One region of the Brachybacterium sacelli genome, then DNA from elsewhere that is predicted to be linked to it. Evidence: predicted binding sites of a transcription regulator. Region 1 holds the regulator's gene; each other region holds the start of a gene.

Region 1 (7,461 bases):
CTCCGCGCCGCCCGGCGCGAGGCCCGCGCCACGCACAAGCCGCACAACGCCGCCCGCGCCGTGTTCGTGCGCGCCGCGATGGACCGCCTGGTCGAGGCCTATGAGGAGGCACTTGTCGCACGCGGCAGCACCGTCGTCCCCGAGGACCGTCCCGGCCTGTTGTCCGACCTGCGCCACGATCCCGAGGTCAAGCGTCAGCTGAACCTCGCCTGGCTCCCCTACACGCCGCAGGGATTCCTGCGGGTGCTGCTGGCGCGGGAGGACCGCGTGCGCGCCGCGGCGCCACCGGCCCTCGCCGATCGTCTCGATCTGCTGGTCCGCGCCAAGGACGCCCCCTGGACCGTCGAGGACGTCCCCCTGCTCGACGAGGTCGCCGAGCTGCTGGGCGAGGACGCCGCACCGTCCGAGGCCCGGGCGCGCGAGGCCGCCGACCGCCGGGAGGCCGACGTCGACTACGCCCGCAAGGTCATCGAGAACATCGACACCTCGGGCATCGTGCGCGCCGAGGACCTCGCCGACCAGGTCAGCCAGATCCGCGACGGCCGCACCCTCGCCGAGCGCGCCTCGGCCGAGCGCAGCTGGACCTACGGGCACGTCGTGGTCGACGAGGCCCAGGAGCACTCCCCCATGAGCTGGCGCGCCCTGATGCGGCGCGCCCCCACGAAGTCGTTCACCGTGGTCGGGGACGTCGCCCAGACCTCCTCGGCCGGCGGCACCTCGTCCTGGAGCGACGCCCTGGGCCCGTACATCCAGGACCGGCTGCAGGTCGAGCACCTGAGCGTCAACTACCGCACCCCGCGGCGGATCATGGACCGGGCCGTGGCGATGGCCCAGGCGCATCGGCTGCCGGTCACCGAGGTCAGCTCGGTGCGAGAGGGCGACCGCGATCCGCTCATCGAACGGGCCGGGCCGACCGAGCTCGCCGAGCGCACGGCCGAGGCCGTCGCTGCCGCGTACGCGGACAATGTCGGGCGGCTGGCCGTGATCACGATCGCCGAGCGCGTCGAGGCGGTCCTGGCGCAGCTGCACCGTCGCGAGGACGTGCCACGGGCGGGCGCCGGATCCTCCGGCGTGGACGACGAGGTCGCCGTCATGACTGCGCAGGAGGCGAAGGGGCTGGAGTTCGACGGCGTGATCGTCCTCGAACCGGCCGAGCTGCTCGAGGACCACGGCGCCGGCGATCTCTACGTGGCGATGACCAGGACGACCCATCATCTCGGCGTGGTCCATTCCCGCGATCTGCCCGAGGGGATCGCGCCCTCCTGAGACAGGGATCGGCGGCCGCGGCTTCCCCTCCGCGACCGCCGATCGGTCGTGCACTGCGTGAGTGCACGAGGGATATCTTATGCACAGCCGACGGCCCCTTCGAACCGATCTGTGAAGAATCCCGGAAACTATGGTCCTTTAGCCGGAATGCCCGACTCTCAGGCGCGGGCGGACGCCGACTCTGCCCGCAGTCGGGCGATCTCGCTCTCGAAGTCCTCGAGCGAGTCGAAGTCCTGGTAGACGCTCGCGAACCGGAGGTAGGCGACCAGGTCGAGCTCCTGCAGCGGTTGGAGGATCGACAGGCCCACCTGGTGGGCGTCGACCTCCGCCTGGCCGCTGGCGCGGATGGTCTCCTCGACCCGCTGGGCGAGCAGCGCCAGCTCGTCGTCGCTCACGGGACGCCCCTGACACGCCTTGCGCACGCCGGAGATCACCTTCGTCCGACTGAACGGTTCACTGACCCCGGAGCGCTTGAGCACGGACAGGGAGGCCGTCTCGGAGGTCGAGAAGCGCCGCGAGCAGTTCGGGCACTGGCGACGGCGCCGGATGGTCGCGCCGTCGTCGGACGTGCGCGAATCCACGACCCGGGAGTCAGGATGGCGGCAGAACGGGCAGTGCATCCGGTCAGGATACCGGCACGCCCCACGGTCAGCGCGCGAGGGCCTCCACGGCCGGCAGCTCGATCTGCTGACCGGCCGTGACCCGACCGGTGGGCAGCTGGTTGAGACTGCGCACCGCCGCGACGTACTCCTGCTCGCTCATCTGCGCGGGGGCGAACTGCTCGGCATAGCCCCACAGGGTGTCGCCCGCCTCGACCGTCACGGTCACGGGATGCTCCGGTTCGGAACCCGCGAGCGCGGTGGGCACGTCGAGCACCAGCAGCAGCGTGCCGGCGACGAGCAGACCGAGCAGGAATGCGACCAGAGTCAGCAGGGCGCGGCCCCGCCGGGTGGGCTCGAGTCGAACATCCGCTCGAGACGGCTGCGCATCGCGCTGGTCGTGGTGCTGCGGGAAAGGAAGGACCGGGGCGGTTTCCGTAGGCATGTCCGAACTCCTGTTCGATCGAATCTTTGTGCGACTGTAGCCGGAGGGCGGCGCGACACGCAAGAGGAATCTCGAACACCTGTTTGGCATCGGGTGCGCGCCGCCCTAGGCTGGGCGACAGGACAACGGAACCGCGAGGGTCCGACAGACGAAGCCAGGAGGCCCGCACGATGACGCCGAGCACCCCCCAGCCGATCCGGTCGCGGGGCGACGCCCCGGCCGATCCCGCCACCGCGGGACTCACCCGTCGCCAGCGCCTCGTCCTCGAGACCATCAACGATGCGATCGCCGATCACGGGTACCCGCCCACGATGCGGGAGATCGGTGACGCGGTGGGGCTGACCTCCTCGTCCTCGGTCTCGCACCAGCTCCAGGCGCTCGAGCGCAAGGGCTTCCTGCGCCGGGATCCGAAGCGTCCGCGGGCCATGGAGGTCGTGATGCCCGAGGACGACGGCGCCCCCGCGCCCGTGCCGGTGCCCGACATCGCCCCCGAATCCGTCACCGTGCCCGTGGTCGGCCGCATCGCGGCCGGGGTGCCGATCACCGCCGAGGAGCAGGTCGAGGACGTCTTCACCCTCCCCTCGCGTCTGGTCGGCGACGGGAACCTCTTCCTGCTGCAGGTCGTCGGCGACTCGATGATCGACGCGGCCATCTGCGACGGCGACTGGGTCGTGGTGCGCAGTCAGCAGGCGGCCGAGAAGGGCGAGATCGTCGCGGCCATGATCGACGGGGAGGCCACGGTGAAGACCTTCGTCCAGCGCGATGACCACGTGTGGCTCATGCCCCACAACCCCGCCTTCGCGCCCATCCTGGGCGACCACGCCGAGATCCTCGGCAAGGTCGTCGCGGTGCTGCGCGCGGTCTGACGCGTCACCGCGCCGCCGGGTCCCGCGCTCAGTTCCTCGGGCACGTGCGCCTCACGCCTCGGCGAGGCGGCGCAGGGCACCGAGGGCGACCTCGGGATCCGCCGTCGGCCACAGAGGCGGCATCGCCTCCCGCAGGAAGCCCCCGTACCGGGCGGTGGCCAGGCGCGGGTCGAGCACGGCGACCATGCCACGGTCCTCGTCGGTGCGGATCAGGCGGCCCGCCCCCTGCGCCAGCAGCAGGGCGGCGTGCTGCGCGGAGACCGCCATGAAGCCGTTGCCGCCGCGACGGCCGATCCGCTCCTGGCGGGCGGAGGTCAGCGGGTCATCGGGCCGCGGGAACGGGATCCGGTCGATGGTGACCAGGCGCAGGGAGCGACCCGAGACGTCCACCCCCTGCCACAGCGTGAGGGTTCCGAACAGGGAGGCATCCTCGTCATCGCGGAACTTCCGCACCAGGTTCGCCATCGAGTCCTCGCCCTGGACCTCGATCGTGAGGTCGAGACGCGCCCGCACGTGCTCGGCGGCGAGCTCCGCCCCGCGCCGCGAGGAGAACAGGCACAGCGCGCCACCGCGGGAGGCCTCCACGAGATCGGTGAGATGGTCGAGCATCGCCGGCGAGGGCCCGTCCCGGCCGGGCTGCGGGAGATGGCGGGCCATGTAGAGAATCCCCTGGCGGGGGTAGGCGAAGGGGCTGCCCACGTCGAGACCGGCCCAGGCGCCGGCATCGTCTCCCGGCGGCACCTGGTCCTCGCCCGTCCGATCGGCCCGGGCCAGCCCCACCTCGCCCGCCGCGGGTTCGAAATGGCCCCCGAGGGCGAGAGTCGCCGAGGTGAGCACGGCGGTGCGGTCCTCGAGGATCGCACCGCGCATCGCCGCGGCGACGCTGAGCGGGGCCACCTGGATGCTGGAGCGCCCGGTGGCCTGCGAGTGCGAGACGGAGACCACGTCGTCCTCCCCCGGCGCCGTGAGCCGTTCGCAGACGTCGATGATCTCCTGCAGGTTAGCCCGGACCGTCTTGCGGGTGCCGGCGGTGGCCGCGGAGCCGTCCTCGCCGGCGTCCTTCGCGTCGGAGTGGGCGGTTCGCGCCTGTACGCGCAGCTGCCCGATGGCATCGGCGAGGCGCTCGGGCAGGTCGCCGAGCACTCGGCCGTCCGGCGCGAGCTCGAGGGACTCGCGCAGCTCTTCGGAGGCGTCGTCCAGGGCGATCGCCGCGACCCCCAGGCTGCGCAGCTCGCGCACGGTCCCGCGCAGCATCCCCGGGGTGAGGACCTCGGTGACGGCGCCGGTGACGCGTCCGGTGAGGTCGTGCGCCTCGTCGAAGACCACGACGTCGTGGTCCGGGATGATGCCGTGTGAGTCGAAGGCGTCGATGGCCAGAAGGGCGTGGTTGGTCACCACGATGTCGACCTCGCGCGCGATCTCCCGACTGCGCTCGGCGAAGCAGGACTCCACCATCGGACAGGTGCCCCCCAGGCACTGGGATCCGGTGACGGAGACCTGCCGCCAGGCGCGGTCGGCGACGGGGTCCTCGAGGGAGTCGCGGTCGCCGCTTTCGGTCTCCTCCGCCCATTCGCGCAGGCGACGCACCTGGTCCCCCAGGCGTTCACTGCCGCCGCGGGCGGGATCGGCTGCGGCCTCGGCGAACAGCGCCCCGGGATCGATGTCCACCGGGTAACCGCCGTCGAGCTTGTGGCGGCAGAGGTAGTTCGCCCGCCCCTTGAGCAGCGCGAAGGTGGGCGTGCGCGGAAGGTGCGGGGCGAGGGATTCCACCAGGCGCGGCAGGTCCTTGCGCACGATCTGTGTCTGCAGCGCGATCGTGGCGGTGGAGATCACCACGGGCCGACGGCTGACCAGGGCGTGGCGCAGCGCGGGCACCAGGTACCCGAGCGACTTCCCGGTGCCGGTGCCGGCCTGCACGAGCAGGTGACGACCACCGGACATGGCCGTCTCCACCGCTTCGGCCATGGCCTGCTGGCCCGGCCGTCGGGTGCCGCCGATCGCCGAGACCGCCGCGTCCATGAGGGTCGACAGCTGGATGTCGGCGGCCCCCGGGGCGGCCTGGTGAGCGGTGGCGGTGGTCATCGGCTCAGAATATCCGCGCCGTCGCCCCCGCCTAGTCAGGCCGCGCCGTGCAGCTCTGCGGCGAGCGCCTCATCCACGCGGGCATGCAGATGCGTGCCCTCCATGACGTGCTCCTCGGTGATGACCTCGCCGGTGGTGTGCACCCGGGAGACCAGGTCGCCGCGGGAGTAGGGCACCACCAAGTCGATCTCGACCGCGGGCCGCGGCAGGCGCTCCGCGATCAGCTCGCGCAGCTCCTCGACGCCCATGCCCGTGCGGGCGGAGACGACCGCCGACTCCCCGACCTGGCTGCGCAGGCGCGCGAGGGTCTCGGGCTCGGCGAGGTCCGCCTTGTTGAGCACGACGATCTCGGGGACGTCGAAGCCCTCGAGCTCGCCGAGCACGGTGCGCACGGCGAGGATCTGTCCCTCGGGATCAGGATGCGAGGCATCGACCACATGCAGCAGCAGGTCGGCGTCCCCGACCTCCTCGAGGGTGGAGCGGAAGGCCTCCACCAGCTGGGTGGGCAGGTGCCGCACGAAACCGACGGTATCGGCATAGGTGAACTCGCGGCCGTCGGGGGTCTGCGAGCGGCGCACCGTCGGATCGAGGGTCGCGAACAGCGCGTTCTCGACCAGCACGCCGGCACCGGTGAGGCGGTTCAGCAGCGAGGACTTGCCCGCGTTGGTGTACCCGGCGATCGCGACCGCGGGCACCCGGTTGCGCTTGCGATCGGCGCGCTGGGCGTCTCGGCCCGGGGTCATCGCCGTGATCTCGCGGCGCAGCTTGGCCATGCGGTCGCGGATGCGGCGGCGGTCCAGCTCGATCTTGGTCTCACCGGGTCCGCGCGAGCCCATCCCTGCCCCGCCGGCGGCGACCCGGCCGCCGGCCTGTCGCGACATCGACTCGCCCCAGCCGCGCAGCCGCGGCAGCAGGTACTCCAGCTGCGCGAGCTCCACCTGGGCCTTGCCCTCGCGGGACTTGGCGTGCTGGGCGAAGATGTCCAGGATCAGCGCGGTGCGGTCGATGACCTTCACCTTGACGATGTCCTCGAGCGCGCGGCGCTGGCCGGGGCCCAGCTCGCCGTCGGCGATCACGGTGTCGGCGCCGTGCTCGGCGACGACCTCCGCGAGCTCTGCCGCCTTGCCCTTTCCCAGGAACGTGGCGGGATCGGGATGCGCGCGGCGCTGGAGCACACCGGCGAGCACCTGGGAGCCAGCGGTCTCGGCGAGCGCCGCGAGCTCGTGCAGGCTGGTCTCCGCCTGGGCGGTGTCGCCCGAGGTGTACAGGCCGGCGAGCACGACGTTCTCCAGGCGGAGCTGGCGGTACTCGACCTCGGTGACGTCCTCGAGCTCGGTGGACAGCCCCGCCACGCGGCGCAGAGCCTGGCGGTCGGCCAGGTCGTACTGCGCACCGTCGGAGTCGGAGCCGTAGGTGACGGCGGCGACCGAGTCGTCCCCGCGGGCGAGGATCCGCTCGGTCAGCGGGTCCCGTCGACGGGAGGTCGGGGCGGCATCTGCGGGCCGGGCACCGTCGGTGCTGTCGGTGTGCGCCGCGGCCCCGGTTCCTCCCGTGGTGGTCCCGTCGACGTCGGCGTCGGAGTCGGGTTCGGGATGGAAGGCGATGGGCACGATCGGGGCACTCCTTGCGTCGGGGACGAGCGGTTCCTCCACAATCCCACGCCGGGCCCCGGTGGTCGAGTGATTTTGCGCTGGGCGGAGCCGGCGGCGGGGCGGAGGCGACGGTGGGGTCCGTATCCTGCTGAGGTGGACGAGCACTACTTCACCCCTTCCCCGGCGACCGAGGACCGGCGCTTCCCGCTGTCGGTGCGATTGGCAGAGCGCGATCTCGAGCTGACCTCGAGCGCGTCGGTCTTCAGCGGGCACGGACTGGACAAGGCCACCTCCGTGCTGCTGGGGCGGCTCGATGTGCTCACCGAGCCGCCCGCGGGCGGTCGGATCCTGGACCTGGGCTGCGGCTGGGGGCCCATCGCCCTGACCGCGGCGCTCGTGCACCCCGAGGCGGAGGTGTGGGCGGTCGACGTCAGTGCACGGGCCCGGGCGCTGACCGTCGAGAACGCGGCGCGGGCCGGCGTCGCGAACGTGCACGTGGCGGCGCCCGAGGAGGTGCCCGGGGACCTGGAGTTCGAGGCGATCTGGTCGAATCCGCCGATCCGGATCGGCAAGCCGGCCCTGCACGACCTGCTGCTGCGCTGGACGGCGCA
Region 2 (7,461 bases), 2.0 Mb from region 1:
AGCCCTTAGGTTCGCTCCTGTCACTCGAAAGCACCCGTAGGGCCCAGGAGTCCCGGGTCGAACCCCTTCGAGGAGGGAGCTCCATGTCTTCTGACCCCACGATCAGCGCCGGTGGACCCGCGAGCGCCGACGGCGTCCTGGACCGGGAGACCTTCGCCGCCCTTTTCCGCCGCCACCCCGCAGGTGTCGCCGTCGTCTCGCTCACCGACGGGGCACGGCCCCTCGGATTCACCGCGACCTCCGTGATCTCGGTGTCGGCGCAGCCTGCCGTGCTTGCGTTCTCCATCAACGGCACCTCCTCAGCGTGGCCTGCGCTGAGCCGCGCCGAGACGGTGACGATCAACCTGCTGGCCGCGGATCAGCGCCAGGTCTCCACCGTCTTCGCGACCTCCGGCATCGATCGCTTCGCACAGGTCGACTGGCATCAGCTCCCCACCGGGGAGCCGGTGCTGTACGGGACGGCCGGTTGGATCAGCGGCAGGATCCTGGAGCGTGTCCCCGCCGGCGGGAGCTACGTCGTGATCGTCGCCGCGGACCGTGCGGAGCTCTCGAACGAGGAGCCACTGGTGTACCGCAACCGCACCTACCACCAGCTCCTCGAGTACGAGATCTGAGCGGCCGGCCCCGGGGGCCGGGTGCTGTTCGTCGTCGGCTCCTCCCACGAGATGCCGCTCCGCGCAGCATTCGGGTCCGACCGCTACGACCTGCGACTCGTCGATCTCGCCGAGTTGGAGACGTGACCGGCCGAGTGTGACCTGCATCCGCTCGGTTCGCACCACTCCAGGGCGTCGGGTACGCTGATGCCTGCTCTTACGAGCGCTGGAGGATTCGCCTAGCGGCCTATGGCGCACGCCTGGAACGCGTGTTGGGTTCACGCCCTCAGGGGTTCAAATCCCCTATCCTCCGCCGAAGACCGGAGCCGCGTCATCGTTCACGAACGATGGCGCGGCTCCGGCTTTTCTGCGTGGGTGCGCCGTCGAGGGTGCCGGAGGCTCACGTACGCCGCCGACGGCTCCCACTGCGCACGGCGCCGACTCCGTTGCGGATCCGCTCACCCACGCACCGAGGCACTTCCCCGGGTCAGAACAGCGCAGGCTGCGGCGTGAGGTCGAGCGCGTCCGGTGCCGCGCGGGCCCGACGAGCGGTCTCGCTCGCCTGACGCCGCTGCTCCGGCTGGTCCTCGTCCTCGCGGGAGTCCAGGCCGTGCCGGCGCAGCAGCGGGCGCATACGCCGGGCGAGGTTCTTGCGGTATCCGGCCGGCGCGTAGGAGGCGTGTTCGTAGAAGCGGCGGTATCCGGTGACGAGCTCGGGGTGCTCCCGTTCGATCCACTCCAGGAACCATTCCTTGGCGCCCGGGCGCAGGTGCAGGGCCCCGTAGACGACGTGGGCGGCGCCGGCCTCGGCGATCCGGGCGAGCGCCTCGTCGAGTTGGGCGTCGGAGTCCGTCAGCCACGGCATGATCGGCATCAGGAACACCGTCACGCGGAATCCGGCGTCGGCCGCGGCACGCACGGTGGCGAGGCGTGCGGCGGTGGTCGGGGTTCCGGGTTCGACGGTCTTCTGCAGCTGGTCGTCGAAGACGGCGATGGACATCGAGAGGTCGACGGGGACGCGCTCGGCCGCCTCCTGCAGCTGGGGCAGATCGCGGCGCAGCAGGGTGCCCTTGGTGAGGATCGACAGCGGGGTGCCGCTGTCGGCGAGGGCGGAGATGATCCCCGGCATCAGCCGGTAGCGACCCTCGGCCCGCTGGTAGGGATCGGTGTTGGTGCCCAGTGCGACGAGATCACCTTGCCAGGAGCGCTTGGCGAGCTCTGCCCGCAGCACGTCGGCGACATTGACCTTGACGACGACCTGCTGGTCGAAGTCCGCCCCGGCGTCCAGGTCGAGGTAGCGGTGGGTGCTGCGCGCGAAGCAGTAGACGCAGGCGTGCGAGCAACCGCGATAGGGGTTGACCGTCCACTCGAAGGGCATGGAGCTCGAGGCCGGGACGTGGTTGAGCGCCGACTTGGCCGTGACCTCGTGGAAGGTGACGCCCTGGAACTCCGGCGTGCGTACGCTGCGCACGAGCCCCGACATGCCCAGCAGCGCCTGCGTGCGCTGTTCGGATCCGACCATCTGCCCGCTCCATCGCATACCGCCATTCGAACGCACGTTCGAGGTCGTGTCAAGCGAGGCACCCCACCCCCTCCCCTGCGGCGGCGTGCGCCGGTATCCTGCCGTGGCCACAGGAGGCGCCGACGCGAGGGGATCCAGATGTCGAGCTCGGGAACAGGTGGACCGCACCACGGCCAACCCGGCCAGCGGGATCCGCGGCACGGCGGACCGCAGGGCCCCGTCGGCCCGAACGGCCGAGGAGGCCCGACGCCATCAGGCCAGTACGGCCCGCCGCCAACCGGCTCCCCCGCCCGACCTCCCACTCCGAAGCGTCCCTGGGCCCTGATCGCCGTCGCGCTCGGCTGCGTCGGTCTGCTCGTGCTGGTCGTGGGCGGCGGCCTGACCTACCTCGCACTCACGCGAGGGGGCGACGAGGACCCCACCGCCTCGGGGAGCCCGTCGACCGGACCGAGCGATGCCGAGAGTCCGACGGCGAGCGGTTCCGAGGGCACGGACTTCGAGGTCATCTCGCCGATCGACACCCCGCCCGGGGATGCCGAGGACCTGTGGGCGATCATGGCCGACAACCCGCTGACCGAAGGCACGCTGCCCGACGTCACCTCCTGCGAGCTGCCCGCGACTCCCGCGACGAAGCAGACGCCGGAGGAGGTCCAGGCAGTGCTCACCTCGGCGGGCGACTGCCTGAACCAGGTGTGGGCCGGGGCCAGCTCTGATCGCGCACTGCCCTGGGACAAACCCTCGGTCCAGGTCTACTCCTGGCCCGACATCCCGGAGTCGGCGGGCTGCGAGAAGGACACCTTCGAGAAGGACTACCCGCGGGTGTGCAACCTCGACGGCACGATCTATTGGCCCGTCGGCTACGGTTCCGGCGCCTCCCGCTCCGACGACGCGGCTGTGCCCGGCGCGTACCTCTGGGACCTGTCCTTCCTCTACATGACCACCGTGAGCTGGAACAGTTCCCTGGGCGCCTATTACGAGGCCCTGAACGATCAGCTCACCGGCGACGAACGCAACGCGGAGGCGCTACGCCGCTACCGCCTGCAGTTCCGCTGCATCGCGGCAGCGTCGGCGATGCAGCAGCCCAGCGCCGCACAGCCGGCGCCGGCGATGCGTGAAGGACTGCTGACGGAGTCGACCTGGAGCGAGACGGAGGAATTCGACCCCGCCTCCCTCGTGCTGTGGTTGCGAGCCGGGATGGAATCCGGCGGCGACCTCAGCGCCTGCAACACCTGGAACGCGCCGGCGGACCAGGTCGCGTGATCCTGCGGCAGCTCCCGTCGGGATCGGGGACCTCGGGGCCCCGCCGATGAGGTGACCTGTCGACGGCGCCCGGCAGTCGGGCCCCTCGTGGGCCGACGGATGCACGGTCCCGCAGGGCGCACGCACAAGATCTAGCCTGGGGCGATGGCGAGCACTTCCGATTCCTCGACACCGACCGCCTCCCGTGCGCTCTACACCGCCCACGTCGACAACGCCGACGGCACGTCCGGCCACGTGCGCATCCACGACGGACCCGCGACGCTCGAGATCTCGCCCGCCGGGACCACAGAGCGACGCGAGGACGCCGCGTCCTCGCCCGAGGTCGTACTCCCCACCGGAGCCCCTTCCGCGCCGGCGCACGGCTTCAACCCCGAGCAGTTCCTGGCCATGGCCTGGAGCACCTGCCTCGGCGAGACGCTGCGAGTGGTCCTGACCGAGCGCGGCCTGCCGCACGAGAGCCAGGTGAGCGTCGAGGTCGAGCTGCACCGCGATCCGGCCGGCGGCTTCCGTTTCACCCCACGGGCACTGGTCACGATCGAGCAGATGGCTCCCGGGGAGGCCCGCCAGCTCGCCGAGGCCGCGCACGCCCGCTGCCCCGTCTCGAAGCTGCTGAGCGGCCAGGGTGCGATGCAGGTCGAGCTGGTGATGCCGCAGGACCGAGGCTGAACGGAGCCGGCCGGTCCGCGCCACCTCGCCGGAACCCTTCGCGGTGGGGACCCGCCCGGATATCCTGCGGGGAAGAGGGCGAACTGTGAAGGGGAGCACATGTCGGGTGCAGGGGCGTTGGGGAACGGGCCCGGGCAGGGCAACCAGAGGCGTCCCGGCCCTTCCTGGAAGCAGCCCTGGACGCTGATCATGGTGGCGCTCGGCTGCGTCGCGGTGCTCGTGATCACGGTCGGCGGCGGGCTCACCGCCTTGATCCTCACCCGCAACGGCGAGGACGACGAGCCCACGGTGGCCACCAGCCGGACTCCGACCGACGCCGAGAGGAGCGGGAACGAGGTGCCGACCGATGAACAGCCCGGTCCCGCCGAGGAGACCCCCAGCTTCGAGGTCGTGCTTCCCTACGACGAGCTGCCCGGGACCGTCGAGGATCTCCAGGGAGTTCTCGCCGACAACCCGCTGACCCGCGGGACCCTGCCCACGGTCGGCAGCTGCGAGCTGCCCGAGACCCCGGCGGGAACGCAGAGTCCGGAGGAGATCCAGGCCGTCCTCGATGCCGGCGGCGACTGTCTGCACTCGATCTGGTCCATCGCGAGCTCGGATCGCGGACTGCCGTGGAGCAACCCGTCCATCCAGGTCTACACGCCCCCGGAGGTCCCGGCCGAAGCGAGCTGTGACCGCGGGAGCTTCTCCCCGCACTCCCCGCTGATGTGCAATATCGACGGTGCGCTCTACTGGCCCGCCGGTAGCGGGGTCGGTGCCGAGATCAGCGACGCCCAGAACATTCCTGGCGCCTATCTCTGGGATCTGGCCACCTCCGAGATGCCGGCGGTCGAGTGGAACAGTTCGGTGGGCGTCTACTACGTGTCCATGCTCAACGGGATCGAGGAACAGGAGGCCGACGGGCAGGAGTCCGAGGCGTACAAGGAGGCCACGCGCCGCTACTCGCTGCAGAACCTGTGCCTGGGGTCCGCCGCCTCGATGCAGGTGCCGACAGCGGTCGAGCCCACCAAGGCCCTGCGCGCCGTGCTCATGGACGAGTCGACCTGGGAGGCCGACGGGATCGCCCCGGCCTCCCGCGTGCACTGGATCCGGGCCGGTTTCGAGTCCGCGGGTGACTTGGGTGCCTGCAACACCTGGGAGGCCCCCGCCGACCTGGTGGCCTGAGCGGACCGACCCGGAGCCGGCTCAGCCCAGCGTCGCGGGACGCTCCCAGCTCCCGCCGCGCACGTGCTCATCGAGGAAGGCGAGGAAGGTCTCGTACCACACCTGCGCGTTCCCCCGGCCCTGGATCCAGTGCCCCTCGTCGGGGAAGTACAGGAAGCGGTGCCGGGTGCGGCCGTCGGCGTCGCGCGGGGTCGCGGAGAACTCGTGCAGGTCGTACCAGAGGGCGTGGCCCTGCGCGATCGGCACGCGATAGTCCTTGTCACCGTGGATGACCAGCATCGGCACGACGATGTCGGCCACGGAGCCCTTGGGGTCGTAGCGCGAGTTCTGCTTCCGCATCGGCCGGTCCCAGCCGGCGTTGTCGGTGGTGTGCCCCATCGTCTCGGTGTCCCAGAGCGAGGCGTGGGTGACGATGCAGCGGAAGCGGTCGCCGGTGTGCCCGGCCACCCAGTTGGCCATGTAGCCGCCGTAGGACCCGCCGGCGAAGGCGGTGCGCTCGGCATCGATGTCCTCGCGTCCCACGGTGGCATCGGTCAGCGCCATGATGTCGGTGAACGGGGCGCCGCCCAGCTCGTGCTGGCCGCGATCGATCATCGCCTGGCCGTAGCCGGTGGAGATGGCCGGGTCGGGCAGCAGCACCGCGTAGCCGGCGGCGGCGAAGGGACCCGGGTTCCAGCGGTAGGTCCAGGCGTTCCACGATCCCCAGGGGCCGCCGTGGGCGAAGACGACCAGTGGGTGCGGCCCCTCACCCTCGGGCAGCCGCAGCCAGGCCCGCAGTGCGGTGCCGTCTTCCGCCGTCGCGGTGACCTCGGTGAGAGTGCCCACCTGGGCGACGGCGTCGGCCGGGTTCGGCAGCTCGTGGACCTCCCCGGTGGCCGGGTCGATCCGCACCGGATACGGTGCCACGCTGATCCCGGAAGCCGTGGCGATCACCGCTGCCCTGGCCACCGAGGCGGCGGAGAAGTCGAGCTCCTGCTCGGGGCCGCCGGCGAGTCGCCGCGGCGCCCGATCCTCGACCCCGCCGATCCACACCGCGCCGCGCCCATGGTCGTCGCTGGTCGCGATCAGCGTGGTGTCGTCGAGCCAGACGGGGGCGACCCAGTGGTCGAGCTCCGGCCACACGGGCGTGGAATGTCCACTGGCCAGATCGAGGATCTCAGAGGTCGCGGAGAGGCTCGCCTCCTGGGTCCAGGTGCGGTGACGTCCGATCAGAGCTCGGGTGCCGTCGGGGCTGAACTCCCCGGGCCCGAACTCGAGCTCTGCCGTGGCCTCGCGCAGCAGTCGCGGGGGCTGCGCCCCGAGCAGATCGATCAGGTAGAGGTCCGGCGGGCCGAGGAGCTCGCCGCGGGAGTCGGCCATGGCCACCAGGGCGCGGGCGCCGTCGCGATCGACCGTCCAGTCCTCGAGGCGCCCGGGCGGCATGGTCACGTGGCGGAAGTGCAGCACCTGCGTGTGCGGGGAGTCCTCAGAGGTGTCGCCATCGCTATCGGCCGAGCCCGTGGAGCCGGTGTCGGCGGGACCCTTGGAGCCGGCGTCGGCGGTCGCCTCGGCCCAGGAGAGATCTGCGGGCAAAGCGGCCAGGGCGAGCACCGGGCGGGAGGGGCCGAGATCGTGGTCCCAGCGGCGGGTGGGGAAGCCGTCATGGAGGGCGGCGGTCACCTTCGCCTCCTCCCGCTGCTTCGTCAGGCGTGCATGCTCGGGCTCGTCCCGGGCTTGGGAGTGCACCTCGAGTTCGGCGACGAGGTGCCCGCCCGCCAGGTGCAGGGCGCCGAAGCCGCCGGGGCGGGCGGCGAGCTCGCGGGCCTCGCCGCGCGGGGGCAGGGCCCACAGCTGGGCGTCATCGGCCTCGGTCCCGTCCTCGCCCACGCGCTGCGCGGTGAAGTATGTGATGCCGTCCTCGGCGGCGGCGACCGCACCGATCGAGGCGTCGCCGCGGGTCAGCGGCAGCAGACGGTCGCCGTCGATCTCCACCAGTGCGGTGCGGTACGCGGTGCCCTTCGCGTTCGGCGATGCCACCTTCGCGAGGATCCTGCCCCCGTCGGTGGTCTCGAGCCCGGCGAGCCGGGACGCGTCCAACAGGGCTTCGATGCTCTCGCGTGTCATGGCGCACCATCCTGTCACCATCGCCCTGGAGGCGCAGGGGTTTCTCCGGGCGGAGGGGATCGCGTCGGCCGAAGGACCCGACGCGAGTTCCGGGCCGACCCGGGACCAGGCATGAGCAGCCCCGCACGAAACCCGGCGCGTCCCCCAGTGCGA
Region 3 (7,461 bases), 250 kb from region 1:
CGTCGCGATCTCGGTGTGCGTGCAGATGTTCCGTCCGGACAGCGATGTGGGGCTGCTGGCACCGGCGGTGATCCTCCTGGTCCTCGCCGGGCAGGGTGACCTGACCGCCCTGCGCGCCGCGGTGGTGGGGCTGGCACTGCTGGTGTCCCATTCCGCGTACGCCCTGGCCGCCACGATCCCGGTGCACGGAGTGTTCGAGCGCTCGGCGTGGCGGCTCAGCGGGCGCGGGCTGCTCATGGTGCTCGCGGCCAGCATCGTGGCGGGCCTGCTCGTCGTGGTGCTCTCGGGGATCCGGTTCGGGCCGTGGATGCTGGTCGTCGGCGCCCTCGCCGCGCTCGCGCTGTTCTACACGGTGCTTCCGCGGGCCCGGTGAGGGCGGCGCGGGCCCCGTGGAAGCGCGGCGCCCTTCACCGCCCCCAGTGCGGGCGCGGCGTCTGCGGCCCCTCGTAGGGCAGGTCCCCCACCTCGGTCTGCAGCTGGGCGAGGCGCCGCTCGAGGTTCGCGCGAGTCGCGGCATGGGCGGGGTCGTCTGCGATGTTGGTGAGCTCGGCAGGGTCGGCGGCCAGGTCGTACATCTCCCATTCCGGCTCCCGGAGTGCGTCGGAGGATCCGGGTGCCCCCATGCCGTCACCGTAGTAGTGGATCAACTTGTGGGTCTCGGTGCGGATGCCGTAATGGGCCGGCGCATCGTGGGAGGGGTCCTCGTGCTCCCAGTAGCGGTAGTACATGGCGTCGGGCCAGGACTCGCGGGTGGCGTCGTCCGCCGTCCCGTCCAGCAAGGGGAGCAGGCTGCGTCCCTGCTGGTCCGGGAGCGATGCCTCCGGGTCGAGGCCGCAGGCATCGAGCAGCGTGGCGGCCAGGTCGACGTTGGTGGCGAGCTCGTCGACGACGGATCCGGGAGCGATCTGCGCCGGCCAGCGCACCATCATCGGCATCTGCAGGGACTGGTCGAACATGAGTCGCTTGTCGAACCAGCCGTGGTCGCCGAGGAAGAAGCCCTGGTCGGAGGTGTACACCACGATCGTGTTCTCGGCGAGCCCGCGTGATTCGAGGTCGGCGAGAACCCGGCCGGTGGAGTCGTCGATCGCCTGGATGGTCTGGAGATAGTCGCGCATGTACAGCTGGTAGTTGCGGCGGGTGCGCGCCTCGCGGCGCTCCTCGCCCACGAGCTCGGGCGGCAGCGGCTGCTTGAGATCGTCCTCGGTGAGGTCGTCTGCGATGCTCATGCGCACGTCACGGACGGCGCGGCTCATGGTCGAGTGGTCGTCGAACAGGGTGTCCGGCTCGGGGATCGATCCGAGCGGGTACAGATCCGAGTGCCGGGGATGGGGGATCCAGTTGCGGTGGGGGGCCTTGTGGTGCAGCAGCAGGCAGAACGGGGCGTCGGGGTCCTTGTCCTGGGTGCGCTCGAGCCAGCCCAGTGCGAGGTCGGTGACGGTGTCTGTCGCGTAGCCGGGAACCGCCTCGTCCACGCGGTCTCCGGCGGCGTCGATCCCGTACATGACCGGGTCGTTGTACTCGCCCTGACCACGGTAGATCCGCCACTCGTCGAAGCCCTGCGGGTCGTTGCGCGTCTCGTGGCCGAGGTGCCACTTGCCGAACAGCGCGGTGCGGTATCCGCACTCGTGCAGGACCTGCGGGAACGTCCGCACCCGGTAGTCGAAGCCGGAGTAGATCGTGGCCGCCCCGTTCACGTGCGAGTAGGTGCCCGACAGGATCGTGGCGCGGCTCGGGGTGCAGATCGAGTTGGTGCAGTACAACGAGTCGAGCCGGACGCCCTGCGCGGCGATCCGGTCGAGGTTCGGCGTGGAGTTGAGCCGGCCCGAGTAGGTGCTGATCGCGTGGGCGGCGTGATCATCGGTGAGGATGAAGACGATGTTGGGGCGAGCCCCGCCGGCCCCCTCCGTGCTGGTGCTCGAGCGTGATCGCTCGGCGGCTCCGGGGGCATTGCTGCTGTCGTGCGGGATCGTCGTCGGCTCCATCGAGCCATTCTGTCATCGTCCCCGCGTACGACGGCGAGCCGATGCTCTGCCCCGGCACCCGTGGGGGCTTTCGTGCCCCTGGAGTCAGCCGGCCCGAGGCAGCGCGTCGCCGGGTTGGTCGTCATCGGACGGAGGCGAAGCGGACGGAGGCGAAGCGGGCGAGTTCGAAGCGGGCGGATGCGAGGGTGGACGCAGCGCGGGCGTGGTCGAGGTGTACCGGTGCCCGGTCGGGGTGGTGATCGTCAGGGTGCTCGCGGCTCCGTCGCCCCCGGCCTCCGAGGCGGTCTCCCAGCCGGGGATCTCCTTGACCAGGTTGAAGCGCTGGCAGTGCCCGATCCCGTTGCGAGTCGTCGTCTCGCCACCCTCGGCATGACGAGTGACGTGGTCGATGTCGTGGATGGCCGCGTCGCACCAGGGCGTGCGGCAGCGCTGATCCCTCAGCAGGATGAATCGGCGGATCGAGCCTCGGAACAGGCGCCGGCGCGGGTCGGCGGCGACCAGTTCCCCGGTGCGAGGATCGGTGTACAAGCGCCGGATCCATCGCGCGGCGTACGTGAGGTCCCGTGACGTGGGGCCCGAGGAGCCCGGTGGGCCCTCAGGGCGGGAACGTTCTTCCTGCGATGACGGAGTCGCCGTCGGCTCCTGCGGAGCTTGGTCGACCGCAGACGACACCCGATGAGCTCGGTCTGAGGACTCACCGCGGTCGACGCTCTCGGCATCGTCAGCGTACGACGGGCCCTCGCCCGCTCGGTCGCGGTGCTCGTGCTCAGGGCCGGTCAGGTCGGTGGCACTCGAGGCAGCGCTAGCCTGGTCGGTGGCAGCGGTACTCGGTTCAGGGGAGTTCCAGTGCGAGGCCGTCCGGATGCCTGCGCGGGTGGAGACGACTCCCAGAGCGATGTCGCGGGCGAGCCGGCCAGGGATCGGGTGACCGTCCATCCACGCCGTCTGATCGTCATCGTTCAGCAGCGTCGTGTCCGTCATCAGCAGGTTGACCTCGACCGGGATCTCATCGACCGTCGCGGCTCCGGTGACCCGCTCGACGAGGGTGTCGGCCATGATCTGTCCCTTGTTCCGCGCGTCACCGGAGCTCTTCGCCGACTTCGACGCCTCGGTCAAAGCCTTGAAGGTGGAGACACCCTCCTTCGTGGGCAGGACGGCGCGGAAGATCGACATGCCGTCCGGTGCCGGCCGCAACGAGGCGCGACGACCGGCCACCGCGCGCTTGGCCCGGACCACCGCGGCGACGGGGTCGAGCTCCTGAGCACGCGCTCGCGCGACCTGCCCGCTTCTCGTGGCGGTGAGCTTCGGGAGTCTCGTCTCCAGCTCCGCATCGATCAGCGCACGGTCCTCGTCATGGAGCACGACCACGTTCTTGGCGACTTCGTGCGCCGCCCATTCACTGATCTCACCGCGCTCGAGCAGACCGATGGTGCGCGGCAGGCTCTCGACGAGGACCCGATGCAGCGCCACCTGGTCGGAAGCCTGCTTCGGAGTGATGCGACGAGCGAGCCCGATCTGGTCGGCGACGCCACGACCCCGTAGTGCGCGCGCGACACCCTGGCGCCGCTGCAGCTCGACCTGCGAGTCCCGGAACGCGATCTCGGCGCGAGCCTGGGCGGCGCTGATCGCCCCCTTCATCCGCTCGAGTGCTCCGATGGAGTCGATCAGCTCCGCATCGGTGACACCCCGGAGGTCACCGCCACGGGGCGCGCGCTCACAGGCCCTGGCCAGGGAGGCGGTCCACTCCTGCAGTGCGGTCGCCATGGTCGCCTCCTCGTCATGTCCCGGGGCGATGCCCCTCGTCGAGCCTCTGTTCGTGCGTTCCCTTCCAGGGTCGTCCACGGCCAGGGGCGCGGCTATCCATCACGCGACGATGGGGATGAAGGGGCTGTGTGGAGGAAGGTCGGATCGATGTCTTCTCGGGGCATGGACCGCCGGAAAGCCCGCGGGCCTGTCAATTTGTTTGTGTAAGCGGGGTGGTCACAGGTAGGGGTTGATTCGGTCGGGGTAGGCCGCGGCGAGTTGGGCGAGGGCTTGATTCCAGTTCGTGACGATCTGGCCCTCGACGAGTCGGCCCTGGGCTTTGCGCTGGCCGGCGGGCTTGCCGTGGTCCCGAGCGCGTTCGGCAGCGCGTTTGTCTTCGATGTTGCAGATCGCTAGCCAGAGCAGCTTCACCGCCGCGTCGCCCTGCTCGTGCTGACCCCCACTCCTGCAATCCCCGCGCCTGCTATTCCCCCGCGCCGGCGCCTCGTGAGAAGCCTCCCTGCGCCCTCCCCTGTGGCAGCCGCCAGGACTAGCGTGTGCTTCATGTGGCAGATGATGGATCTCCTGTACGCGCACAAGAAGGACATGGTCGCGCCGGAGGACGCCCTGCCCGGCCGAGACCGCTACCCCTATCCCCTCGAGCGCGAGCATCTCGTGCTGGGTACCGACATGCTCGGCCCCGACTCCCCCACGGACCCCCGCCCCTGGCCCGAGGGCACCGAGGAGATCATCCTGGCGGGCGGCTGCTTCTGGGGGATCGAGCGCATCGCCTGGCAGATTCCCGGTGTGCACACGACGTCCTCGGGATACGCCGGCGGCTTCACGCCGCATCCCACCTACGAGGAGGTCTTCTCCGCGCAGACCGGCCACGCCGAGGCGGTGCGCGTCATCTACTCCGGTGGGGAGGAGACCCTTCGTGCCCTGCTCACACAGTTCTGGCAGCAGCACGACCCGACCACGGCGAATCGGCAGGGCAACGACGTGGGCACCGAGTACCGAAGCGCCGTGTACTGGACGTCGGACGCCCAGGCCGAGGTGGTCCGCGATTCCGTCGCGCGCTATCAGCAGGCCCTCGACGAGGCAGGTCGCGGCCGCATCACCACCGAGCTGAGCGCGCTGGCCGAGGCCGGTGACGGTGTCTACTACACCGCCGAGCCCGTGCACCAGCAGTACCTGCACGCCCAGCCCGGCGGTTACTGCAACCACGGTTTCAACGGCGTGGCCTGCTCCCTGGGCTGACCGCTCGGCTGGTCGCTCGCCTGGTCCCTCGCCTGATCGACCGGCCGCTCCCGGCCCAGCCCCTCACGTCAGCACCCGTGCCGCCGTGCGCAGCCACGCCTCGCTCTCCTCGGCGTATCCGAGACGGCCCAGGTGTATCCCGGTGGTGACGCGCTCCAGATGCGCCCAGGCCGCGATCCGCTCCGGTTCCAGCTCGAGCCGCCGGGCGAGTCGGCCGACGAGCTCCGTGTGCCACCGCCTGCCGGCCCCCGCACCCTCGGCCCGCTCGAGGTCGTCGATCCACTGCTGGTGGTCGCGCAGGACGACCCCGGCGTCGTACTCGGGCTCGCACCGGAATCCGTCCGGGTCGATCAGTACCTGGGCCCCCTCCCGCGCCAGGGCGTTCGAGGCATGCGGATCACCATGGACCACCACCTGGCGAGGGGCCGGGGAGGCCGCCAGCGAGAGCGCCAGCTCCCGGGCACGGCTGAGGACCGCGCCGTGGCGTGAGGAGGCGACCTGGTCGGGCGCAGCCTCGACGAGCTCGAGCAGAGATCGCGCCTTCTGATCCGGGGCGAAGGACGCCCCCACCTCCAGCGGCAGCTCCCAGGCCTGTTCGAGCAGCCCGGCGAGTACGTCGGTCTGGGCGACGGGATCAGGTGTCGTCTCCGCCAGCGTGGGTCCGAGGCGTTCCAGCAGCATCGCGCCCCGCGCGGGATCGTGGTCCAGCAGCCGTACGTAGCCGTGCCCCTCGGCCGCCTCCAGGATCCGTGCCTGCTGGTCGACGCCGGCACCGGCGCCGTCGAGCTTGAGGACCGCGCGGCGGCTCCGACCGCCGGCACCGCCCTGCAGCACCTCCAGCACCGGCAGCCCCGCGCCCGCCGGCAGCGCGCCGGTCACGGTCAGGTCCCAGCGCTCGCGCACCGCCTGCAGCCGCGCGGGGAACTCCGTGACCAGGTCCTGTGCCCACGGCGCAGCGGCCCAGGGACGCTCCTGGACCAGGGCCAGGATCTCGGCCTCTCTCACGAGAGGGCAGCGGTCCGTCCGGCCTCCGCGGCCGCGTCGAGGGTGCGCCCCAGCGGACGATAGTGCTCGTGGACGGCCGCGCGGTAGGCCTCCGCGTCACCGGCCTCGAGGGCCACCAGCATCGCCCGGTGGGCCTCGACGGTGTCCAGGATGTCCTCCGCGGGGGCGACGCCCAGCATCGGGACCGCGGTCGTGTGGATCTCCCAGAACGCCTGGGCGAGCTGACGCAGCAGCCCGTTGGGCAGATCCGCGAACAGGGCGCCGTGGAAGGCCGCGTCGGCCTCCGGGAACGGTTCGCCCTGTGCCGCCAGCTCCCTCATCTGCTCGACCAGAGCCTCGAGCTCGGGATTGACGGTGCCGCGGTAGAGATCGACGAGCTGGTCGGCGACGGAGAGGTCGATGGCGATGCGCAGCTCCACCACCTCCCGCAGGGCCCGCAGGTCGTTGCCGTCGTCCAGTCGCGCGCGGAAGATCAGACCGTTGACCAGCGGGGAGAGCGAGAGCTGCCCCACGAAGGTGCCGTGCCCGTGCCGCACCTCGACGATGTCCAGCGAGGCGAGCGTGCGCATCGCCTCGCGCACGGAGGAGCGCGAGGTCTCCAGCCGCTCGCACAGCGCGGTCTCGGTGGGCATCGGATCACCCGGCACGAGTCCCTCGGCCAGGATGAGCTCCTGGATGCGCTCGACGGCGCTGCTGCCCGCCCCCTTGATGCGAACCATGTCGTCTCCTCCCCGGCGCCCCGCCTCACGCGATGCGTCGCTCCATCGTGCCGTGTCCTGCCCGTGCGGGCCACATGTCGGCCACGACGGTCACCACGGGGACACGACGAGCGCCCAGCGGTGGCGATCACCGATCCCGTGATGTACTCTCACGAGTCATCAGACATCATACGTCTGATCTTCGCACTGCGGCGAACCCGGTCGTGCGCGAGGACGAGGTTTTCCCGACCTCGGCGCCCCGAGGCGCCGGGACCGACCCCCTGAAGGGATGTATCCACGGTGAACACGAACTCCATCGGCCGGTTCGGCCGACGCGGATTCCTCCGCAGCTCCGCCACCCTCGCCGGCGCCGCCGGGATCGTCGCGGGCATCGGTGCCTGCGCTCCGCGGGATTCCGGCTCCGGCGGCGAGGCCTCCGACGGTGGCGGCGCGCCCGCCGGCGAGGCGGACCCGAACGGCCACCTCACCGCCGCCATCAGTTACGAGCTGGGGACCAACGGCTACGACCCGATGACCACGTCGGCCGCCCTGACCGTCGCCGTCAACTGGCACGCCCTCGAGGGCCTGACCGAGCTGCATCCCGTCACCCGCGAGGTGTACGCGGCGCTGGCCACCGAGGTCCCCGGCGCCGACGGCACTAGCGTCGACGTCACGCTGCGCGACGGGGCTGTCTTCCACGACGGCTCCCCGGTGACCACCGACGACGTCGTCTTCTCCTTCGAGCGGGTGCTGGACCCGGACAACGCCTCCCT
Region 4 (7,461 bases), on a different contig from region 1:
CCGGCTGCGGATCTCGTCGCCGTGGCGACAGCGCCCATGCGGCCAACCCTGTGAGAGCCCCGAGGAGGATGCCCGTGACCAGGCTCGAGACCACGGCGAAGGAGCGGATGATCACCGCCTGCACGGCAGGGGCGAGGTCAGCGACGTTCCCGCCGAGCTGCGGCGGTGATCCGGCGAAGGAGAGATTCCACAGCAGCTGATGGGTCACGGCGAGCAGGACCCCGTGGACCGCCCCGACCGCCAGGAGGGTCAGGAAGGGGCGTGGCGGACGGCACCAGAGCACGATGCCGATCCAGGCCAGCAGCGGGACGACGACGAAGGCGGCGTTGACCCCGGTGCCCTCGTGGAGGAGGTCGAGGTCGTGGAGGACCACGCGGGGCACGCCCAGCAGGGCGAGTCCGATGAGGCCGAGGACGGGCAGAGGCTTCTGGGTCATGATCTCGACACTATGGAGCGACCGGAGGGGCTCGCATCGGCCCGCTGTCGCGAAGCAGGTACGTTCAGAGGCGACATCGAGAACCGGGAGCCGACGACATGCCTGTCCTGACCAATACCTCCGATCAGCCCGAGGAACCGCGCCGCGGCGCCGTCTGGTCGATCGCTGAGTCGGATCGGGAACTCGACTCGAATCTGATCCGCCTTCCTGCGCAGGGCATCATCGAGCCCCATGTCGGCGCCGAGGTGGACACCTTGATCCATGTGGTCCGCGGAGGCGGGACGCTGGTGACCGTGGACTGCGAGGAACCTCTTCGGCCGGGGGACGTCGCCCTTCTGCCCCGTCGCACCACGCGCGGCTTCCGGGCGGGGGAGCAGGGGCTGGAGTACCTCACCGTGCACCGGCGCCGCCAGTCGCTGAGGATCCAGGGCGCGAGCTGACCCGTCAGAAGGGCGGCGGATCGTCCGGCGTCGGCGGAACTTCCTGCGTATCAGTGGGAGGTTCCTCGGGTGGTGGGAGCGGCCGGCGGGCGTTCTTCCGGCGCTCGTGGAGTTCCCAGATGCGCTCGAGCTGGCGCACCGCGATGCGGGTGGCGACATCGACGTCGTCGGTGGTGATCACCTGGTCGTGGGAGCCGATGCTCCACCGGGTGCGGCCCGGTCCGGAGCCGTTTCTCACCAGGCGGGCGGGGTCGAGCAGCCCCAGGGTCTTCTCGAGGTGGTGCTGCCAGCACAGCAGGTGCAGGTTCTCGATCTCCGTGAGGCCGCCGCGGGTGGGATCGGCGTGGTCGTACTCCTCGATGTGGTCGCCCTCCGAGGCCCAGGAGGTGGAACGCGTGCAGCCGGGGACGGCGCAGGTGGAGTTGCGCAGCCGCAGGTGCTCGAGCATCGCCTTGTCCGGATGGTACTTCTCGGCCGGGCAGGGCAGGAAGGCTCCGGTGCCGGGATCCGTGAGAACGCGGTACCAGGTGGTCGCCGCCCCGGCCAGGGAGCGCGCCATCCGCGGCGGGATGGGCGTGCTGCCCTCGACCATGCCGGGCGCGTCCGAGGCGCCGAGCAGGGTCAGGGCGGGCACCGTCAGGTTGAGGCGGAACCGCTCGACGGGAACCTGCACGCCGTCGGTGTCGAAGGAGGAATCGAACTGCAGGGCGTAGCGCAGGCGGTCGAGCGGGACGGGCCGTCCGGTGCGGCTGACGGTCTCTTCGAGGTCGAACGGGATCTCGGTGCCCTCGCGCAGTGCCTTGCGCTGCGCGGCCTGGACTGCATGGGCGGACTCGTCGAGCCGCTTCCAGAAGGCCAGGATCTCCGGGATCGGTCCGCGGAACGTGATCGTCCCGATCCCCTCGGCCGTATCGGGGGCGAGCTCGACCGTCCGCACGGGCTCGGCGGGCTCCTGCTCCGCTTCCTTCTCCCGGAGCGCCCTGAGCTGGACGAGAGCGTTGAGCAGGCTGACGAAGCGTTCGGCGGTGATATCGGTGGACCACGCCGCGATCGCGAGGTCGATCTGTCGCCGGGAGTCGTCACTCAGCTTCTGCGCCGCGCGCAGCATCCGCGTGAACCACCAGGAGGGGAAGTGGCCGGACTCCAGAAGCCCGAGAGTGCGGGGGAACTGGTCGACGGCCTGGTGCGCGCTGCGCAGCTCCCAGGCGGCGACGCCGTCGGTGACGCGTAGGGCGAGAGCCGCCCGGCGGGTGTCGAGATCGTCCTCGTCGGCCGGCTCCTCGCCGTCGGCCTCGCAGTCGTGGAGCGCTGCCACAGCGCGGTACCGCGAGGCCAGGGCGCGGGCGCTGTCCTTCTCCGCATCCCATACGAGCTGTGCGGCCGCGCTGAGTCGGGGATCCTCGCTGCTCTCACCACGATCGGGGAGGCCCTCGCGGGTCAAGGGCGTGCGGGCGGTGACCTGCCGCAGGCGCCGGGGGAGCGAGGCGAGGAACGCGAGATCCGAGGGGTCGAAGTCCTCCTGCGGGTCATCACCCTCCGACGCCGTGCCGCATGCGATCGCGCTCATGCCTCTCACCCCCTCATGATCCCGAGCGCCGCGCGCCCCCGTATGTGTGTTCGATATGCGTCGATCCTACACGGAGGAAACCCAAGACGGGAGAGATGTGCAAAACTCGGAGCAAGTTCCCCGACGGTATCCACACAATGTGGAAAGATGACGTGTGGTGAGGAATGGTGAATGCTTCCTCCGCAGGGGTGTGCTGTCCACACATTGCGAGGCCGGCATTGACATCGCGGGCGAGTGCGAGTGCGTGGGAAGCCGATGTCCGCTCTGGATGCACGTCTGGCGCTCCGCTGATGTGCAATTCTCGAATGTCAGTGGCGCGTGATGCCATGGATTCGCGGCAGCGTGCGACGAAAGGCGTGAAGAATCCTCAGGCCCCGTGTCAGCGGTTGTCGACCCCGCGTCCGGAACCGCCGGCCGCCCCCACCCGCCTCGCCGCGCCACGACCCTGCTCCTCCTGCCCCGGCGCCGCCCAGGGGGCAGACTGGCCCCATGGCAGAACCCACCGATCCCCGCGTCGCCGTCTACCTCGACTTCGACAACATCGTCATGTCCTGGTACGACCGGGTCCACGGACGCAACGCCTACAGCCGTGACCGCCAGAAGATCGCCGAGGACCCGGCCGGCCCCGAGGTCGCCGAGCGCCTCGCCGCCGCAACCGTCGACGTCGGTGCGATCATCGACTACGCCGCCTCCTTCGGATCCCTCATGCTCACCCGCGCGTACGCAGACTGGTCCGCCTCCGTCAACGCCGAGTACCGTTCCCAGCTGGTCGCCCGCGCCGTCGACCTGGTGCAGCTCTTCCCGGCCGCCGCCTACGCGAAGAACGGGGCGGACATCCGCCTCGCCGTCGACACCGTCGAGGACATGTTCCGCATCCCCGATCTCACCCACGTGGTGATCGTCGCCGGAGACTCCGACTACGTGCCCCTCGCCCAGCGCTGCCGGCGTCTGGGCCGGTACGTGATCGGCATGGGCGTGGCAGGGTCGACCGCGAGATCCCTGGCCGCGGCCTGCGACGAGTTCGAGTCCTACGACAACCTTCCCGGCATCGAGCGTCCCGCGCCGCCCGCCGCGACCCGCACCCGGCGAGGCCGGGGTGCCGGGTCGCGCTCGACCGGCGGTGAGCCGTCGCCCGGGGGCGGCGCCGCCGACGCGGACGTCGCCGGGACCGAGGGGGCAGGGGAGGCAGGGGAGGCGGAGGAGGCGACCTACGAGGTGACCGAGGACCCGGGGGAGGCGGCCACTCGACTGCTTCAGCGCGCCCTGCAGCTCGGCGGGCGCGGAGACAGCGAATGGCTGCACAGCTCCGCCGTGAAGTCCCACATGCGCCGCATGGACCCCTCCTTCAGCGAGAAGGCCCTGGGCTATCGCACCTTCTCCGAGTTCCTCAAGGCCCACTCCGACATCGCGGAGCTGGAGGAATCGGGTCACGACCGGCTGGTGCGGCCGACGGACTGACCCACCGCCCAGTCCTGAGACGTCAGGTCACAGGAAGGTCACGGCGGCTCCGTGGCCTCGGGGATCCCGGGCGCCCACTCTAGGTTGGCGTCGCTCCCGCAGCCGGATCGCGGGGCCGGCCGGATCCCCAAGACCCCAGGAGTGCCCATGTCCTACGTCAAGCCCGCGGACCTTGTCGGGCGGATGATCGACGCCGGCTCCAGCAAGCTCGGCCTGTCCACCCGGGACACGGTGCTCCGCGCCGCGATGGGCGGGGCCCTGCTCACCCTCGGGGCGGCCTTCGCGATCACCGTCACCGTCCAGACCGGCGAGGCGCTCCTGGGCGCCGTGCTCTTCCCGATCGGCTTCATCCTGCTGTACCTGCTCGGCTACGACCTGCTCACCGGCGTGTTCACCCTGGCGCCGCTGGCGCTGATCGCCCGTCGGCCGGGCGCGAGCGTGCGAGGCATCCTGCGGCTGTGGGCGCTGGTGTTCCTCGGGAACCTGCTCGGGGCGGTCACCGTCGCCGTGGTGATGGCGATCTGCTTCACCTACGGCTTCAGCACCGAGCCCGGCGCCGTCGGGCTCTCCCTCCGCGAGATCGGGCACGGCCGCACCGTCGGCTACGCCGAGCACGGCGCCGGCGGGATGCTCACCCTGTTCCTGCGCGCCGTGCTGTGCAACGTCATGGTGTCCACCGGGGTCATCGCCGCGATGATGTCCGACAACCTGCTCAGCAAGGCCGTCGCCATGTGGATGCCGGTGACGCTCTTCTTCTACATGGGTTTCGAGCACTCCGTGGTGAACATGTTCCTGTTCCCCGCCGGCCTGCTGCTCGGCGCGGACTTCACGCTGACGGACTACCTGCTGTGGAACGAGATCCCGACCGTGCTCGGCAATCTCGTCGGCGGGATCGTGTTCGTCGGGCTCGCCCTGTACGTCACCCATCACCGACCGTCCGTGCCGCCGGAGCCCGTGACCACGGCCGAGCCGCTGGTGGCAGTGCGATGAGCGCCCGACGGATCGTCGTGGCCGGCGCCGGGATGGTCGCCCACCGCTTCGCCGAGAGTCTGCTGGCCCGTGCCGGGAGCGACCTCCATCTGACCGTGCTGGGGGAGGAGGGCCGCCACCCCTACGACCGTGTCGGGCTCAGCCGCTACTTCGACGGCGGCGACCCCGAGGCGATGACCCTGAAGCGCAGCGTCCTCGAGGACCCGCGGGTGCACTTCGCACCGGCCGACGCAGTGGCCGGCATCGACCGGGCCGGGCAGCAGGTCCACACCCGCAGCGGCGCACGGATCGACTACGACCACCTGGTGCTCGCGACCGGCTCCTCCGCGACCCGCCCACCGCTCGACGGCGCGGACCTCCCCGGGGCCTTCGTCTATCGCACCCTCGAGGACGTCCGACGGCTGCGGGACCAGATCGAGCGCGCCCCGGACGGCAGACCGCCGCGGGCGTACGTCATCGGCGGCGGGCTGCTCGGGCTCGAGGCGGCGGGTGCCCTGCAGAAGCTCGGAGCGGAGGCCACCGTCGCCCAGTCGGGGGACCGCCTCATGTCCGCCCAGCTCGACCTGCCCGCCGGCCAGGCCCTGCGCCGCCTCATCGAGCAGCGTGACCTCGCGGTCCGCACCGGAACCCACACCGCCCGCCTCACCGCCGGGGAAGACGGATCGGTCGCCGGCATCGAGTTCGCCGACGGCACCGCCGAGCCCGCCGACCTGGTCGTCTTCACCATCGGCGTGCGGCCCCGCGACGAGCTCGCCCGCGCCGCCGACCTGCCCTGCGCCGCGCGGGGCGGGGTCGAGATCGACGCGAGCTGCCGCACCGCCGACCCGGCGATCAGCGCCATCGGCGAGGTCGCGAGCTTCGCGGGGCGCTGCGTGGGGCTGGTCGCCCCCGGGTACGCCATGGCCGAGGTCGTCGCGGACGGGCTGCTGGAGGGCGAGGCGACCTTCTCCGGCTACGACCTCTCCACCCAGCTCAAGCTCTCCGGGGTGGAGGTGGCCAGCTTCGGCGACGCCTTCGCCACCACCGAGGGTGCCCTCGACGTCGTCTACGCCGATCCGGTCGCCGGTGTGCACAAGAAGCTCGTCCTCTCCGACGACGCCGGCACCCTGCTGGGCGGCATGCTCGTGGGCGACACCTCCGCCTACGGGTCACTGCGCCCGCTGATCGGGCGCTCCCTCGGGACGGATCCGGCCGCCTACCTGCTGCCCGAGGGCGGCATCGCCGCGTCGGGCGGGGAGCTGCCCGACGAGGCGATCGTCTGCTCCTGTGCGGGCGTGAGCGCCGGACGCATCCGGCAAGCCGTTCACGAGGACGGCTGCGAGGACGCCGCCGGGGTCACCGCCTGCACCCGGGCCGGCGCCACCTGCGGCTCCTGCGTCGGGACGTTGGCGAGGACGGTCGACGCGGAGCTCGTGGGGATGGGTCGCGCGGTCTCCACCGGACTGTGCGAGCACTTCGACCTCTCGCGCCGTCAGCTCTACGACGCGGTGCTGGTCTCGGAGCTGACCACTTTCAGCGCGATCATCGAGCGCTTCGGCAGCGGGCGCGGCTGCAACACCTGCAAGCCCGTGCTCGCCAGCATCCTGGCCACCCTCGCCCCCGCCCACGTGCTGGACGGGGAGAACGCGACGCTGCAGGACACCAACGACCACGTCATGGCGAACATGCAGAAGGACGGCACCTACTCGGTCGTCCCGCGCATGCCCGGCGGCGAGGTCACCCCCGAGGGGCTCATCGTGGTCGGGGAGATCGCCCGCGACTTCGCCCTGTACACGAAGCTCACCGGCGGCCAGCGGATCGACCTCTTCGGAGCCCGGCTCGAGGAGCTGCCGATGATCTGGCAGCGTCTGGTGGACGCGGGCTTCGAGTCGGGACAGGCCTACGGCAAGTCGCTGCGCACCGTGAAGTCCTGCGTGGGGAAGGCCTGGTGCCGTTACGGAGTGCTCGACTCGACGGCGATGGCCGTCCGGCTCGAGCTGCGCTACCGAGGGCTGCGCGCCCCGCACAAGCTGAAGCTCGGGGTCTCCGGCTGCGCCCGCGAATGCGCGGAGGCCCGCAGCAAGGACGCGGGCATCATCGCGACCGCCCAGGGCTGGAACCTGTACGTCGGCGGCAATGGCGGGGCCACCCCGCGCCATGCGCAGCTCTTCGCCGAAGGGCTCGACGACGAGGCGCTGGTGCGCACCATCGACCGCTTCTTCCTCTACTACATCCGCACCGCCGACGTTCTCCAGCGCACCGCGCCCTGGCTGGCCGCCCTCGACGGTGGCATCGACGGGCTGCGCGAGGTGGTGCTCGAGGACTCCCTGGGGCTGTGCGCCGACCTCGATGCCGCCATGGAACGGCACGTGGCCGGCTACGAGGACGAGTGGGCGGCGACCCTCGCCGACCCTGAGAAGCTGCGGCGGTTCCACTCCTTCGTCAACGCTCCCGCCACCGGCGACCCCTCGCTCGCCTACACCCTCGAGCGCGGCCAGCCCCGGCCGGCGAGCAGCGAGGAACGACGCTCGGGGAAGGTCCTGATCGCAGGCACCAGACTGGAGGTACGACGTTGACCACGCAGATGCAGA

The links. Region 1 encodes LexA, which represses DNA repair genes until DNA is damaged. Its sites were predicted from a motif close to TCGAACANNTGTTCGA; they were not measured.
Region 2: the regulator LexA is predicted to act here: its motif matches at 2,142-2,157, upstream of JOF43_RS01330 (Rv2578c family radical SAM protein).
Region 3: the regulator LexA is predicted to act here: its motif matches at 3,785-3,800, upstream of JOF43_RS09495 (13E12 repeat family protein).
Region 4: the regulator LexA is predicted to act here: its motif matches at 2,482-2,497, upstream of JOF43_RS20135 (HNH endonuclease signature motif containing protein).

The regions. Positions count from the first base shown of each region.
Region 1 covers NZ_JAGIOD010000001.1:2,360,899-2,368,359, reverse strand. The annotation lists gene JOF43_RS10655 (HelD family protein) at 1-1,266, shown strand, start outside; gene nrdR (transcriptional regulator NrdR) at 1,425-1,886, opposite strand; gene JOF43_RS10645 (LysM peptidoglycan-binding domain-containing protein) at 1,915-2,310, opposite strand; gene lexA (transcriptional repressor LexA) at 2,481-3,176, shown strand; gene JOF43_RS10635 (ATP-dependent DNA helicase) at 3,228-5,258, opposite strand; gene hflX (GTPase HflX) at 5,294-6,868, opposite strand; gene JOF43_RS10625 (class I SAM-dependent methyltransferase) at 7,004-7,461, shown strand, end outside.
Region 2 covers NZ_JAGIOD010000001.1:323,517-330,977, forward strand. The annotation lists gene JOF43_RS01320 (flavin reductase family protein) at 84-614, shown strand; tRNA gene JOF43_RS01325 (tRNA-Ser) at 822-906, shown strand; gene JOF43_RS01330 (Rv2578c family radical SAM protein) at 1,081-2,133, opposite strand; gene JOF43_RS01335 (hypothetical protein) at 2,254-3,375, shown strand; gene JOF43_RS01340 (OsmC family protein) at 3,520-4,041, shown strand; gene JOF43_RS01345 (hypothetical protein) at 4,141-5,205, shown strand; gene JOF43_RS01350 (S9 family peptidase) at 5,227-7,308, opposite strand.
Region 3 covers NZ_JAGIOD010000001.1:2,114,656-2,122,116, reverse strand. The annotation lists gene JOF43_RS09505 (hypothetical protein) at 1-373, shown strand, start outside; gene JOF43_RS09500 (sulfatase family protein) at 408-1,982, opposite strand; gene JOF43_RS09495 (13E12 repeat family protein) at 2,067-3,746, opposite strand; partial or broken gene JOF43_RS09490 (IS256 family transposase) at 3,963-4,166, opposite strand; gene msrA (peptide-methionine (S)-S-oxide reductase MsrA) at 4,290-4,985, shown strand; gene JOF43_RS09480 (aminoglycoside phosphotransferase family protein) at 5,049-5,990, opposite strand; gene JOF43_RS09475 (FadR/GntR family transcriptional regulator) at 5,987-6,709, opposite strand; gene JOF43_RS22980 (ABC transporter substrate-binding protein) at 6,989-7,461, shown strand, end outside.
Region 4 covers NZ_JAGIOD010000002.1:1,255,711-1,263,171, forward strand. The annotation lists gene JOF43_RS20120 (LysR family transcriptional regulator) at 1-54, shown strand, start outside; gene JOF43_RS20125 (large conductance mechanosensitive channel protein MscL) at 1-436, opposite strand, end outside; gene JOF43_RS20130 (cupin domain-containing protein) at 535-876, shown strand; gene JOF43_RS20135 (HNH endonuclease signature motif containing protein) at 881-2,443, opposite strand; gene JOF43_RS20140 (NYN domain-containing protein) at 2,933-3,901, shown strand; gene JOF43_RS20145 (formate/nitrite transporter family protein) at 4,049-4,891, shown strand; gene nirB (nitrite reductase large subunit NirB) at 4,888-7,446, shown strand; gene nirD (nitrite reductase small subunit NirD) at 7,455-7,461, shown strand, end outside.